DNA from 3 places in the Isoptericola jiangsuensis genome. Region 2 is predicted to be linked to each of the others. Evidence: riboswitches for the same ligand, from Rfam matches in the RefSeq annotation. Region 2 holds a riboswitch; each other region holds the start of a gene.

Region 1 (4,463 bases), 2.9 Mb from region 2:
CGGCCCGACGGCGTGGAGATGACGATGCCGCGCCGCACGTCCGCGAGCGCGGAGGCGACGACGAACGGCGCGTCGAGCCACGCGGCGTCGGGGACCGACGACATGGACACCCCGGCGCGCTGGTGGAACTCGGTGCGGGTGAACCCGGGGCACAGGACGGTGGCGGTGACGCCGGTGCCGGCGAGCTCGACGGCGAGGCCCTCGGTGAAGGTGCGCACGTACGCCTTCGCGGCGGCGTAGGTGCCGCCCGCGGTGAGGGCCGCGACGGACGCGACGTTGAGGATCGCGCCGCGACCGCGGGCCTGCATCTGGCCGACGGCGGCGTGGCTGAGCTCCACGACGGCGCGCACCATGACGTCCACGGCGCGGAGCTCGACGTCGAGATCGCCGTCGACGAAGTGCTGCGCGGTGGCGAACCCGGCGTTGTTGACGAGGAGCCCGACGGGGCGCGGGTCGCCCGGCTGGTCGCCGACGACGGCGAGGCGGGCGGCGACGCGCGCGACGTCGTCGGGCACGGACAGGTCGGCGGGCAGCGCCTCGACGCCGACGCCGGCGGCGGCCCGGATCTGCGCGGCCACCTGTTCCAGCCGGTCGGTGTCGCGCGCGACGAGCACGAGGTCGTGCCGGGCCGTGGCGAGCTGCCAGGCGAACTCCAGTCCGAGGCCGGCGGTGGCGCCGGTGACGAGCGCGGTTCCCATGTCGGCACTCTAGAGCCCTAAGGTGCGCGTGTGCGCATCGCGACGTGGAACGTGAACTCGATCCGGACCCGTCTGCCGCGGGTGCTGGCCTTCCTGGAGCGGTCCGGCACGGACGTGCTGGCGATCCAGGAGACCAAGTGCCGCGCGGACCAGTTCCCGACGGCGGCGTTCGCCGACGCGGGGTACGAGGTCGCGGCGGCGGGGTACCACCAGTGGAACGGCGTGGCGGTGGTGTCCCGGGTGGGTCTGGCGGACGTGGAGGAGTCGTTCGGCGGCCAGCCGCGGTTCGGCAAGGCGGGCGCGGAGCCGGCGCTGGAGGCGCGGGCGCTCGGCGCGACGTGCGGCGGCGTGCGGGTGTGGTCGCTGTACGTGCCGCACGGCCGCACCCTGACGGACCCGCACTACGCGTACAAGCTGGAGTGGCTGGCCGCGCTGCGGGCGCGGGCGCAGGAGTGGGTGACCGCGGAGCCGGACCTGCCGCTGGGCCTGCTGGGCGACTGGAACGTCATCCCCCGGGACACGGACGTGTGGGACGTGACGGCCTTCGAGGGGCACACGCACGTGTCGGCGCCGGAGCGGGAGGCGTTCGACGCGTTCGCGACGGCGGGCCTGACGGAGGTGACCCGCGAGCACCTGCCCGCCGAGCGGACCTACACGTACTGGGACTACCAGCAGCTCGCGTTCCCGCGGGACAAGGGGCTGCGGATCGACTTCGCGTACGCGTCGGCGGCGCTGGCGGCGCGCGTCACGGGCGTGACGATCGACCGGGACGAGCGGCGCGGCACGGGCGCGAGCGACCACGTACCCGTCGTCCTCGACGTCGCGGACCTGCCCACGGACCGGTCCGGGGCCCCGTCCGGGGCATAGGTTGTGCACATGACCGAGCGCCCCGACGAGCCGTCCTTCGCCGCCCCGGGTCCCACGGCCCCGGAGCCGTCGGCGTGGACGGTCCCGGCGCCGCAGGAGCGGGTGGCCGGGGCGCGTCCGACGGTGGGTGCGCACCCGGACCCGGCCGTGCACGGCTCGCGGTGGGGCGCCCCGGGCGGGCCGACGGCGGCCGAGCGGGCCGCCGCGCGGCGCCGGGCCCGCTGGTGGGTCGCCGGCGTGCTGGCGACCGTGGTCCTCGTGGTGGCGGTCGCGGCGGGCGTGTCGTGGCTGGTGTCCAGCACCCGGGAGCGGGCGTGGGAGCCCGTGACGGCGGCGCTGTCCGCCCCGGCGGAGGTGAACGCGGTGCAGCTCGTCCTCGGGTCGTGCGTCGCGTCGGCGCCGACGGCGTCGACCGTCACGTCGGTCGAGGTGGTGCCCTGCTCGGTGGAGCACCGCGCGCAGGTGGTGGGCCGCACGGACTCGGCGCCGGACGCCGTCTGGCCGGGGGTCGACGCGCTGGCGCGGGCCGCGGCGCGCGCCTGCACCCCGGACCTCCTGGGGCCGCAGGCCCGGGGAACCCTCGGGGACGCGCTGACGTTGGTGGTGTGGACGCCCACGGCCGAGTCGTGGGCGGACGGGGACCGGACCGGGCTGTGCCTGGCGACGTCGTCGGATCCCCTGCCGGGCGACTTTCTGGAGTGATCCCGAGCCCCGGAGTTGTGAACGGGTCGCGCTGACCTGCACCGACGGCGCCGGGTGTGGCGGCCGTCACGACGGGACCTTCCCGGCGGACCGGACCTTTCCGGCGTTCTTTCGCCCCGTTCGAGGTGGGCACGAGGGATATTCCCGACAGGCGGCCTTGATCCCTCCGGACGCATTCCTTCACACCTTCTTCAGAAAAGCCCCGACGACTCACCGTTATCTGATTGTGATCTGCCGGTGCGGCGTCGTTAGCGTGCCGGGGTCGCCCCGCGTCCGTGCGTGGCGGTGCACCGTTCCGCAAGCCCAGTGCTGCCGGCGGACGGTCGCTTCTCAGAACCCGACGGCAGCAGCGGGAGAACCACTTTCGGGCGACCAGCCGGTCGTCCTCGGGGTGAAGTCGTCCTTCGACGGCAGGCCAACACTTCTCGGCCTAATCCGACAGCTCATCTCGCAGGCTGGAGAGGTAGAAGATGACCGACGCCCTCGTCGGCGCGCCCACGCGCGTCGCCCCCGCACACCATTCCCGTCTCCGCCGGGCCGCCGTCGCGATGTCGCTGACGGCCGCGCTGGCCGGCGGCACCCTCGTCGCCGGGGCGGGGACCGCCTCCGCGGCCACCACCTCCGGCACCAAGGCCCTCGGCGGCACCGTCGTCGCGGCCTCCCAGGCCCACCCGCGCGTCTCGATCACCGTGTCGCGCAAGACCGGGACGAAGGGCAAGCAGAACACCCGCCCCGTCTACACGGTCAAGGCCACCCGCGGCGGCACCGCCGTGCCCGGCCGCGTCAAGGTCTTCATCGACGGCAAGAAGGTCGCCGTCAAGAAGCTCAACAACAACGGCGTCGTCCGCTTCCGCCCCACCTGGGGCAAGTACGACGTCGGCCGCAACAAGGTCCGCATCGTCACCGACGCCGCCGCCCGCACCGGCCTGGCGGACGTGACCAAGTACCGCACCGTCAACGTCAAGCCGAAGCAGACCAGCGGCACCAAGGTCGTCAAGGTCGCCAACAGCTACGTCGGCACCCGCTACACCTACGGCGGCAGCAGCCCCCGCACCGGCTTCGACTGCTCCGGCTTCACCTCCTACGTGTACAAGAAGGCGACCGGCAAGACCCTGCCGCGCTCGTCCTCCGCGCAGCGGTCCGTCGGCAAGAAGGTCTCGCGCGCCGCGGCGCGCCCCGGCGACCTCGTCTACACGCCCGGCCACGTCGCGATCTACGCCGGCAAGGGCCGTGTCATCGAGGCGGGCAACCCCCGCACCGGCGTCATCAAGCGCTCCATGTGGCAGAGCAGCCCGGTCTTCATCCGGGTCTGACGCTCCCCCTGGCACGCACGGGCGGCAGGACGCACCTCTCACCGGGGTGCGACCTGCCGCCCGTCCGCGTTCCGGGTCAGCGCTCCTTGAACCAGCGGAACAGGTGCGACTCCCGCGTGGCGAGGGCCGTCCCGACGGCACCCCCGAGCACGGCCACCAGCCCGACGGCGACGGTCCGCATCCCCGTCCACCACACCGCGACGTCCGGGGCGGGGTGGTGCCACGCCGCCGCGCCCGCCACGACCGCTCCCGCCACCACGGCGGCGGCGAGCACCCAGCACAGGGTCTCGACCAGCACCTGCCAGGCCAGCGCCGACCGGCCGACCCCGGCGTGCAGGGTCGCGGCGAGCTCGAGGCGACGGAGCCGGACGGCGACCAGGCCGAGCGCCAGGCCGACGACGAGCGCCGCCCACGGCGCGAACCGGGTCACCCGCTCCTGAAGGAGCGCTGCGGGGTCGAAGTCTCGCCCCAGGGTCGTGTTGAGGGGGCCGAGGGTGGGCGGCTGCTCGGCGTCCGGGTCGGCGTCCACGACCGTCCACAGGAGGTTGGTCGTGCGCTCGTCGGCGGGCCACACCTCGGCCCAGCACGCGTCGAACGCTCCCGCGCCCGCCGGGACGGGCTCCAGCACGGCGTACGAGGGCGCCGGGTCGCGCCCGTCCGCCGGGTAGGCGAACACCGCGCCGACGACGGCGGCGCCCCGGTCCGTCGCGAGGACGTCGCCGGCGGACGCACCGAGCGCGACGGCGAGCTCGTGCGGCAACCAGATGCCCGCGGACGCGGCCTGCGCCCCCAGGACGCCGCCCAGCCCCGGCGTCACCTCCAGCGACGTCAACGGGGTCGACGGCAGGTTGAGGGAGCGCACCTCGCCGCCGGCGCGCACGGC
Region 2 (4,463 bases):
CCGCGTCCTCGTCGACGACGGCGCGACCGTCCTGCTCACCACGCAGTACCTGGAGGAGGCCGACCAGCTCGCCGACCGCATCGGCGTCATCGACGCGGGCCGCCTCGTCGCGGAGGGCACGCCGACGGAGCTCAAACGGTCCGTCGGGCAGGGCACCGTCGACCTCCGCCTCGCCGACTCGTCCCGCCGGGCCGAGGCCGCCGACATCCTCGCCCGCACCCTCGGCACCCGCCCGACCCTCCCCACCGACCCGTACGCCCTGAGCGCCCGCGTCCCCGACGACGGCGCGCACCTCGTGGCGCAGGTCCTGCCCGCCCTCGGCGAGGCCGGCATCGCCGTCCCCGAGCTCGCGCTCGGCCAGCCGAGCCTCGACGAGGTCTTCCTCACCCTGACGGGCAAGCCCCTGCCCGTCGACGACCCGGACGCCGAACCCGCCGCCGAGGAGGTCTCCCGATGACCACCGCCGACCTCAGCACCACCACCCTGCGCGACGCCGTCGCCCTCGAGGCGCGCCCGCCGCGGCCCGGCGCCGTGTCCTGCTCGCTGACGTTCGCCTGGCGGGCCCTGCTCAAGATCAAGCACGTCCCCGAGCAGCTCTTCGACGTGCTCGTCTCCCCCGTCATCTTCACGCTGATGTTCACGTACCTGTTCGGCGGGGCGCTGGCCGGGTCGACGCAGGCCTACATCCAGTTCCTGCTGCCGGGCATCCTCGTGCAGACCATCGTCATCGTCACCGTGTACACGGGCTACACGCTCAACACCGACATCACCAAGGGCGTGTTCGACCGGTTCCGGTCCCTGCCGATCTGGCGTCCGGCACCCATCGTCGGCGCCCTGCTCGGCGACACGGTGCGCTACTCGATCGCGTCGGTCATGTGCATCGGGCTCGGCCTCGTCCTCGGGTTCCGGCCCGACGGCGGCGTGGTCGGCGTCGTCGCGGGCGTCGCGCTGCTGCTCGTGTTCGCCTTCGCGCTGAGCTGGATCTTCACCATCCTCGGGCTGCTGCTGCGCACCCCGAACGCCGTCATGGGGGTGTCGATGATGGTCCTCATGCCGCTGACGTTCGCGTCGAACATCTTCGTGGACCCGTCCACCATGCCGTCGGGCCTGCAGCGGTTCGTCGAGCTCAACCCGGTCTCCCACCTCGTCACCGCGGTCCGTGGTCTCATGGCGGGCGTCGCGAGCACCGGGGAGATCGTCACCGTCCTCGTCTCCGCCGTGGTGATGACCGCGATCTTCGCGCCGATCACCATGCACCTGTACCGCACCCGGCACTGACCGCTCCACCCCCGGCCCCGCTGTGGGCAGGAGATCCGCCGTCGGGCGAGGCCTTCGCACCGCAGATCTCCTGCCCGCAGCGGGGCTGGGTCAGGCGGCGGACTCCTCCTGGAGCTCCTTGTCGCACTTGCGGGTCACGACCAGCACCGGGCACTTCGCGTGGTGGAGCACCGCCTGGCTCGTCGAACCCAGCAGCAGGCCCCGGAACCCGCCCCGGCCTCGCGACCCCACGACGATGAGGTCGGCGGCCGTCGAGAACTCCGTGAGCAGCTCCGCCCCGGAACCGTCCAGGACGTGCCGCTTGATGGTCAGCCCGGGGTGGTCCGCCGCGACGCGGTCGACGATGACGTCGAGCCCGGCCTTGACGTCGTCCAGCACCTGCTCGTGGTCGATCTGGGACGGCAGCCAGGCCAGCATCCCGGCACCCGTGCCGAGCGGCACCCCGGCGACCGCGACGAGCTCCGCACCCCAGGTCTCCGCCTGCCGCACCGCGTGCCGCAGGGCGACCTCCGCCGACGGCGACCCGTCCACCCCCACGACGATCCGGTGCACGTCGTGCACCGAGTCGGCGTCACGGCGGTCGGGGTCGTCCGCACCGCCCCGGTACGGCACCACGACCGTGGGGCAGTGGGCGTGCGCCGGCAGCGCGGACGACACCGTCCCCAGGAGTCGCTCCGTAAAGCCGCCGCGCCCGCGCGTCCCCACGACGGCCAGGCTGTGCTCGGCGGACAGCTCGACCAGCACCCCGGCGGCGTCGCCGGTCGCGACCGTGCCCTGCACGGCGACGGCACGGCCCGCCAGGCGCGCCTCCGCCTCCGCGAGGACGGCCTTCGCGCCCTCCGCGATGGCGGTGTCGTCGAGGGCCGCGTAGCCGCCGTCGAGGGAGGCGGCGGTGAACGACGGCAGCGAGTAGCTGCAGACCACGTGCACGCCCCAGCCGACGCGTTCCGCGTACGCCGCGGCCCAGTCGAGGGCGTGCAGGCTCGCAGGGGATCCGTCGACCCCGACCAGAACCACCTCAGGACGTGTCATCTCGCGCCTCCCGTCGTGACCGGACCTCGACGTCCGTCATTCCTGCTTCAAGGGTAGCGAAAGCAGGGCGAAAGGCGTAGCAAAGCACGCGGTCGGCGGGACGACGAACGCCCTGGCACCGTGGAGGTGCCGGGGCGTTCGTCGGAGTGACGCGACGGTCAGCCGAGGACCCGGAGGAAGACCGGGCTGGACTGCCAGAGGCTCGACTGGCGGACGATCCAGCCGCCGGGGCGCGTGGCCTCGACCTGCTGGCCGCCACCGGCGTAGATCGAGATGTGGCCCGGGGACCAGATGAGGTCGCCCGGCTGGGCCTCCGCCTGGGACACGACCGCGACGTTGCTCGCGGTGCGGATCGCGCTGGACGACCGGGGCAGGGAGACGCCGAGCTGGGCGTAGGCGTAGGTGACCAGACCCGAGCAGTCGAAGCCCGACGGCGAGGCGCCGCCCACGACGTACTTCACGCCGATGTAGCGCGCCGCGATGGACACGGCCTGCGCGCCACGGGAGCCGTTCGAGGCGACGGGGGTCGCGGTCTCGGTGGACGACGACGAGGTGGAGACCTCGGTGCGCTCGGCGGAGCGCGACGGGGCGACCGTGCGCTCGACGACGGGCTCGGGCTCCGGGGCCGCCTTGATCTCCGCCTTCTTGGCGATCTTCGGCGTGATCTTCTCGACGTCGACCTTCGCGTCCGCGTCGACCGTCACGACCGGAGCCGACTCCAGGGCCTCGCGGGCCTGGTCGGTCAGCGCACCCAGGTCCACGGTGCTGAGCTTCTTGGCGGCGTCGGAGTCGACCGGCGCGGCGTGCGCGGCGGTGGCGCCACCGATGGTCGAGACCAGGAGGCCACCGGCGGTGGCGACGACGGCGACCCGACGGCCGGCCGCGCCCGAGGGAGCAGCCATCAGGGGACGGCGTGCGGCGCGATGCCGTCCGCGCAGGGTGGTGCGTGCGTTCAACAGTGTTCCTCTCCCGTCGCCTACGAGGTCAGCTGTCGGGTTCGGGTGGGAGAATCACCCGGCCTTCCAGGACTCTCGTCCTGTCCGGCTTCACCCCGAGGACACCGTCTCCGATGCCCAGAATTGGGTCCCCCGCTCCTGCCATGGGTTCCGGCTCCCCGACCGGTGGCAGGACTCGGCGTCCGGTCGAGGGTCGGCGGAGTGCTCCGCCGACGGATGAACCGTATCGGATCGACGGGCTGATGTCACGTTTCGATCACGACCTCGTGACGCGTCGTTCGCGCGGCCGTCAGCGGGGCGTCGGAGGCCGCTCACCAGCACCGGCAGGCCGCGGCCGAGCGCCCTGCGACGACGCGCCGGCAACGGCCGGAGGCCCGGTCCGCACCGTGGTGCGGACCGGGCCTCCGAAGGCCGGGGCGGGCCGTCTCAGCCGACGCGGATGAACGTCGGGTTGGACTGCCAGATGCTGCGGAACTGGATCGTCTTGCCCGGGCGGGGCGCGTCGATCTGCGTGTTGCCGCCCGCGTAGATCGCGATGTGGCCCGGGGTCCAGATGAGGTCGCCCGGCTGCGCGGCGGCACGCGACACGACGGTGCCGGCGTAGCGCTGGTCCGAGGAGGAGCGCGGCAGCGAGATGCCGACCTGCGCGAAGACGTACTGGGTGAAGCCCGAGCAGTCGAAGCCCGAGGGGGTGGTGCCGCCCGAGACGTAGGGGACGCCCACGTAGCGCGACGCCACGGAGATCACCGACGAGCCGACGGCGGAGGCCGGGACCGAGGAGGCCTCGGTCGACGTCTCGGTGGAGGAGGAGACCTCGGTGCGCTCGGCGGAGCGCGACGGGGCGACCGTGCGCTCGACGACGGGCTCGGGCTCCGGGGCCGCCTTGATCTCCGCCTTCTTGGCGATCCTCGGCGTGATCTTCTCGACGTCGACCTTCGCGTCCGCGTCGACCGTCACGACCGGAGCCGACTCCAGGGCCTCGCGGGCCTGGTCGGTCAGCGCACCCAGGTCCACGGTGCTGAGCTTCTTGGCGGCGTCCGCATCGACCGGCGCGGCGTGCGCGGCGGTGGCGCCACCGATGGTCGAGACCAGGAGGCCACCGGCGGTGGCGACGACGGCGACCCGACGGCCGGCGGCGGCAGCGGTCGGCGCGGCCATCAGCGGACGGCGTGCGGCGCGGTGCTTGCCGAGCGTGGT
Region 3 (4,463 bases), 3.2 Mb from region 2:
CGAGCGCGCTCACCCACAGCAGGGTGTCGAGCCGTTGCAGGTCCCCGAGCCGGCGCGCCGCCCGCCGCGCCCGGTCCAGCCCGCGCGCGCGGCCGCGCTCGTCCCAGAGGAACACGCCGACGGCGGCGACGAGCGTCCCGCGGAACCGCAGGAGGTCGTCGGGCTGCGCGAGGACGGTCTCGAGGGCGGCGCGGGCCGGACCGACGGCACGGGCGTACGGTTCCAGCATCAGGGCGGCGATGCCGCGCAGCACGACGGCGCCCGCCCCCTCGGCCTCGGCGGCGCCCTGCGCCACCCGGCGGCCGACCGCCTCCAACGTCGTCCCGGTGACCAGGCGCTCCGCGGTCAGGCACATCTCGAACGCGTGCAGCAGCGCCTCCTGCTCGCGGGCGGGGTCGTGGCCGCGGAACGCGTCCGCGGCCCGGAGCTGGTCCGCGGACGCCGAGCGCACGCCCTCCGGGTCCGCCAGGAACATGGCCGCGGCGCTGCGCACGCTCACCAGCCGGCCGCGGGACACCGGGTCGAGGCGGGACTCGTCGACGGTGCCCAGCAGGCGGCGCGCGACGTCGGCGGCCCCCGCCTCGAGCGTCGCCTCCGCCGCCGCGACCTGCCGGACGTCCCGCGCCGGCCCGGGCGGCGTGAGCTCGGCCGCCCGCGTGAGGATGCCGGCGCGCGACGTCGACCCGCCGCGGCGGGCGGCGAGCAGCGCGGCCCGATCGAGCCGGTCCGCGACGTCGGCGTCGACCCCGGTGACCGTGCGCGACGCGTGCCACGCCTCGGCCTCGACCAGTCCCAGGTCGGCCGCGGCCCGCGCGAGCGCGGCGTGCACGCGACGGCGCTGCACCCCGGACGCCGACCGGTAGACGGCCGACCGCACGAGCGGGTGCCGGAACCGCACCCCGGGGTCGAGCGCGACCAGCCCCGCCGCCTCGGCCTCGTCGCCGTCGTCGACCTTCACCCCGCAGCGTGGTGCGGCCTCGGCGAGCAGCCGGGGGTCGCCGGAGGAGTCGGCGGCGGCGAGCAGCAGCCACCCCTGCACGGCGGCCGACGTGTGCATGACGCGGCGCAGGTAGTGGGCCTCGAGGTGGCTGCCGATCGGCACGGGGTCGGGGCCGAGGCCGAGGCCGTCGAGCTCGCGCAGCAGAGGGTCGGCGGCGAGGTCGGTCAGGGCGAGGGGGTTGCCACCCGTGGCCCGCACGATGGCGGCGGTCGTCGTCGGCGGGAAGGGGGCGCCGGCGGACCTGTTCAGCACCGCGGCGGCGGGCTCGGGTGCCAGGCCTCCGACCTCCAGGACCGGCATCCCCGCGAGGCGCTGCTCGAGCCCGCTCTCGACGCGGCCGGCGAGCAGCAGGGCCACGCGCTCGGCCCCCAGCCGACGCGCGACGAACGCCAGGACGTCCAGGCTCTCGGCGTCGAGGTGATGGGCGTCGTCGGCCACGCACAGCACCGGGCGGCTGCTCCCCGCCGCCGCGAGGAGGCTGAGCACGCCCAGACCGACGAGGAACCGGTCGGGCGGCGGGCCCTCGGCGCTGCCCGACGCGACGAGCAGCGGCTCGCGCTGCCGGGCCGGGAGGGCGTCGAGATGGCCGGTCAGCCGCCCGACGACGCGTTGCACGGCCGCGTACGGCATCGACGACTCGGCCTCGAACCCGTCCGCCCGGACCACGTCGAGCCCGGCGTCCTGCACCGCGTCGGCCACCAGCGACGACTTGCCGACGCCCGGCTCACCGAGGAGCAGGAGAGCGCTGCCACGGCCGTTCCGGGCAGCACCGACGACGGCGGCGATCCGTCGCCGCTCGTCGTCACGGCCCAGCAGGCCGCCGGTGCTGCCGTGCACGGTACGACGATAGGGCCACCGTCCCTGCCACGCGCGGGCTGACCTGCGGTGTCGCAGGCCGGCCCGCGCGGGGTGCAGCCCTCAGTAGGCGGACTTCACGGCCACCGCGGCGGTGAACTCCCAGTGCCACGGCTCGTACTTCGACCCGCCGGCGCGCGCCCAGTCCGGGTTGTCCCAGCCGTAGTCGGGGCCGTGCGCGGCGAGCCACGTCCACCGGTCACCCGCGTACGTCTCCGGGCACAGGTCGACGGCGAGGCCCCACCCGTGGTTGGACGTGCCGGGCGTGGCCGCGAGGTAGCCCTTGGCCGCCTTCGTCGCGACCTGCTGGCTGTAGCTGCGGTAGCCGTCGGTGACGCACATGTCCTCGCCGAACACCCCGCGGTACGCCTGGTTGAGACGGGCGAGCGCCACGGCTGCGTCCGCACGGATCGCCGGGCCGCCGTCCCACAGGTTGCACATCTCGGACGACGAGATGCTGCCGTTGGTGCCGGCGCCGGTCGCGAGGCCGTCGCAGCCGGGCAGGACGGGAGGCTCGGGAGCCGCCTCGACGTCCACCCGCACCTTCTCCGTGGTGAGGGTGGCGTCCGCGTCGACGACGACACCACCGGTCGCGGCGGCCGCGACGGGCGCGGCCGCGCGCACGCCGGAGCGCGACGCCGACCCGCCGCCGCCGACGCCGTCACGGTCGGCCAGCAGGGCGGCCGCCCGTGACGCGTCCACGGTGTCCGTCGTCGTCCCGGCGTCCGCGACCGGCGCGGCACCCTCGGGCGCGTCACCCAGGACGGGCACGGGCGTGCCGGACGCCACCGCGAGTCCGGTGGTCGTCGCCATCGTCACCGCGAGGCCCACCCCGATGCTCAGGGGCCAGCTCTTCGGCGCGAGGGACGACCAGGTCGGGCCCTGCCGGTGCCGGCGCGGGGCCGGCTCGGCGAAGTGGCGGCCGCGGCCGCGGCTCGCGGCGGACCGGGTCGGGGGGCCGGACGACGTGACGGTGGGCGGCGCGGTCGGGGCCGCCTCACGCGCGTGCCTCATCGCACCCCCCGCAGGTGCGCGGCGACGCACGTCACGGGACGCGACGACCGGGAGGACGGAGCCGACGGAGCGGCGACGGGCGCGAGGCCCGGGGTGCGGGGCGCAGGACGGCGCCCGCAGGTGCGGGATGGCATGCACGATCTCCTGACGCCTACGAAGTTAGCTGTCGGGTTCGGGTCGGAGACTGACCCGGCCAGCGGATGACATCCGCTCGGCTTCACCCCGAGGACACCGCAGTGCCCGGAAGTGGTTCCCCCGCCCCTGTCGTTCGGTTCGTCGGTGGTCCGGGACGGTGACAGGGCTCGGCGTCCGTCCGGACGACCCTCGTTCCCGAGGGGTGACTGGACCATATCCCGTCCGCCGAGAATTGTCACGATCAGGTCACGGCGCCTCACGGGACGGCCGCCAGCTCGTCCCACGTGCCGCCGAGATCGTCGCTGACCAGCACCGCCGCGGACGTCGCGACGACGAGCGCCGTGTCCTTGCCGTCCGCCGTCGGGACCGTCGTCAGCGCCTCCACGACCTCGTCGGTGCCGCCGTGCGACCGCCAACCCGTCAGGTCGTCCCCGGCCGTCCACACCGTTCCCGCGTCGTCGAGGCCGACGACGCCACCGGCCGGCAGCACCTCCACCAGCACCAGCAGCGGCGCGTCCGGCACGGGGGCGAACGAACCCGCCGCGTCGTCGCTGACCTGCACGCCGCCGGGCGTCGTCGCGACCAGGGAGTCCGCCTCACCGGCGAGGAACGCCAGGTCGCGGAGCGCGAGCGTCGCGCCCTGCGACCAGGACCGGCCGGCGTCGTCGCTCACCAGGATCGTGGACGTCCCGGAGTCGAGCCCCGCGACCCGCACGGAGCCGTCCGGGGTCGTCGCGGTCGTCAGGGCGTGGAAGTCGACCTCGCCCCGCAACGACACCGGCTCCCACGTCGTCGCACCGTCGGTGCTGCGCTGGAGGCCGAGGTTCGGCGGGGACAGGTCCGGGTCCTCGCCCGGGCCGGGATGACCCGACGCGTAGAGCGCGCCGTCCGGACCGAGGGCCATGCCCATCGTGTCCTGCGTGCCTGCGCCCACCCGGCGGACGGCGTCTTCGCCGGACGACGGCGCGGTCGGGTCGGGCAGCAGCCACACACCCGTGTGGGTGGCGGCGAGCAGCTGGTCGGTGCCGGGGTCGTGCACCAGGGCGTGCACGTGGCCGAGCGATTCGCCCGTCGGGTCGTCGGCGTCGTCGATGCCGTCGGCGGGGGTGGAACAGGCGGCGAGAGCGGGCAGCACCGCCGCCGAGAGGAGCGCGCGGGCGCGCGCGGATGCGGTCTTCATGAGGTGGTCCTCGGAGTCGTCAGGGACGGCGGCGCCCGCACCGGCGGGCGCCGCCGTCAGGGGGCGTCACTCGGCGGCGAGCAGGTCTTCCATGAACCGGATCTCGTCCGTCTGCGTCTCGACGATGGTCTGCGCCATCTCGACCGTCGCCGGGAACCGTCCGTCGTCCACCTCGTCGGCGGCCATGTCGACCGCACCCTCGTGGTGGACGATCATCTGCTCGAGGAACAGCGTCTGGGCCTGCGCGCCGTCCGCCTCCTCGAGCGACTCCATGTCCGA

What was found. A riboswitch is a leader RNA that binds a small molecule or an ion and turns the genes downstream of it on or off. The one in region 2 is predicted to bind cyclic di-AMP.
Region 1: another riboswitch for cyclic di-AMP. It lies ahead of ATJ88_RS02090 (C40 family peptidase); the one in region 2 lies ahead of ATJ88_RS15095 (C40 family peptidase).
Region 3: another riboswitch for cyclic di-AMP. It lies ahead of ATJ88_RS00745 (M15 family metallopeptidase); the one in region 2 lies ahead of ATJ88_RS15095 (C40 family peptidase).

The regions. Positions count from the first base shown of each region.
Region 1 covers NZ_PDJJ01000001.1:448,871-453,333, reverse strand. The annotation lists gene ATJ88_RS02105 (SDR family NAD(P)-dependent oxidoreductase) at 1-698, opposite strand, end outside; gene ATJ88_RS02100 (exodeoxyribonuclease III) at 729-1,565, shown strand; gene ATJ88_RS02095 (septum formation family protein) at 1,575-2,267, shown strand; cyclic di-AMP (ydaO/yuaA leader) riboswitch at 2,593-2,739, shown strand; gene ATJ88_RS02090 (C40 family peptidase) at 2,738-3,580, shown strand; gene ATJ88_RS02085 (hypothetical protein) at 3,657-4,463, opposite strand, start outside.
Region 2 covers NZ_PDJJ01000001.1:3,352,495-3,356,957, forward strand. The annotation lists gene ATJ88_RS15080 (ATP-binding cassette domain-containing protein) at 1-457, shown strand, start outside; gene ATJ88_RS15085 (ABC transporter permease) at 454-1,278, shown strand; gene ATJ88_RS15090 (universal stress protein) at 1,369-2,310, opposite strand; gene ATJ88_RS15095 (C40 family peptidase) at 2,469-3,212, opposite strand; cyclic di-AMP (ydaO/yuaA leader) riboswitch at 3,270-3,432, opposite strand; gene ATJ88_RS15100 (C40 family peptidase) at 3,693-4,463, opposite strand, start outside.
Region 3 covers NZ_PDJJ01000001.1:166,809-171,271, reverse strand. The annotation lists gene ATJ88_RS00750 (helix-turn-helix transcriptional regulator) at 1-1,837, opposite strand, end outside; gene ATJ88_RS00745 (M15 family metallopeptidase) at 1,919-2,869, opposite strand; cyclic di-AMP (ydaO/yuaA leader) riboswitch at 3,002-3,158, opposite strand; gene ATJ88_RS00740 (WD40/YVTN/BNR-like repeat-containing protein) at 3,261-4,184, opposite strand; gene ATJ88_RS00735 (DUF305 domain-containing protein) at 4,251-4,463, opposite strand, start outside.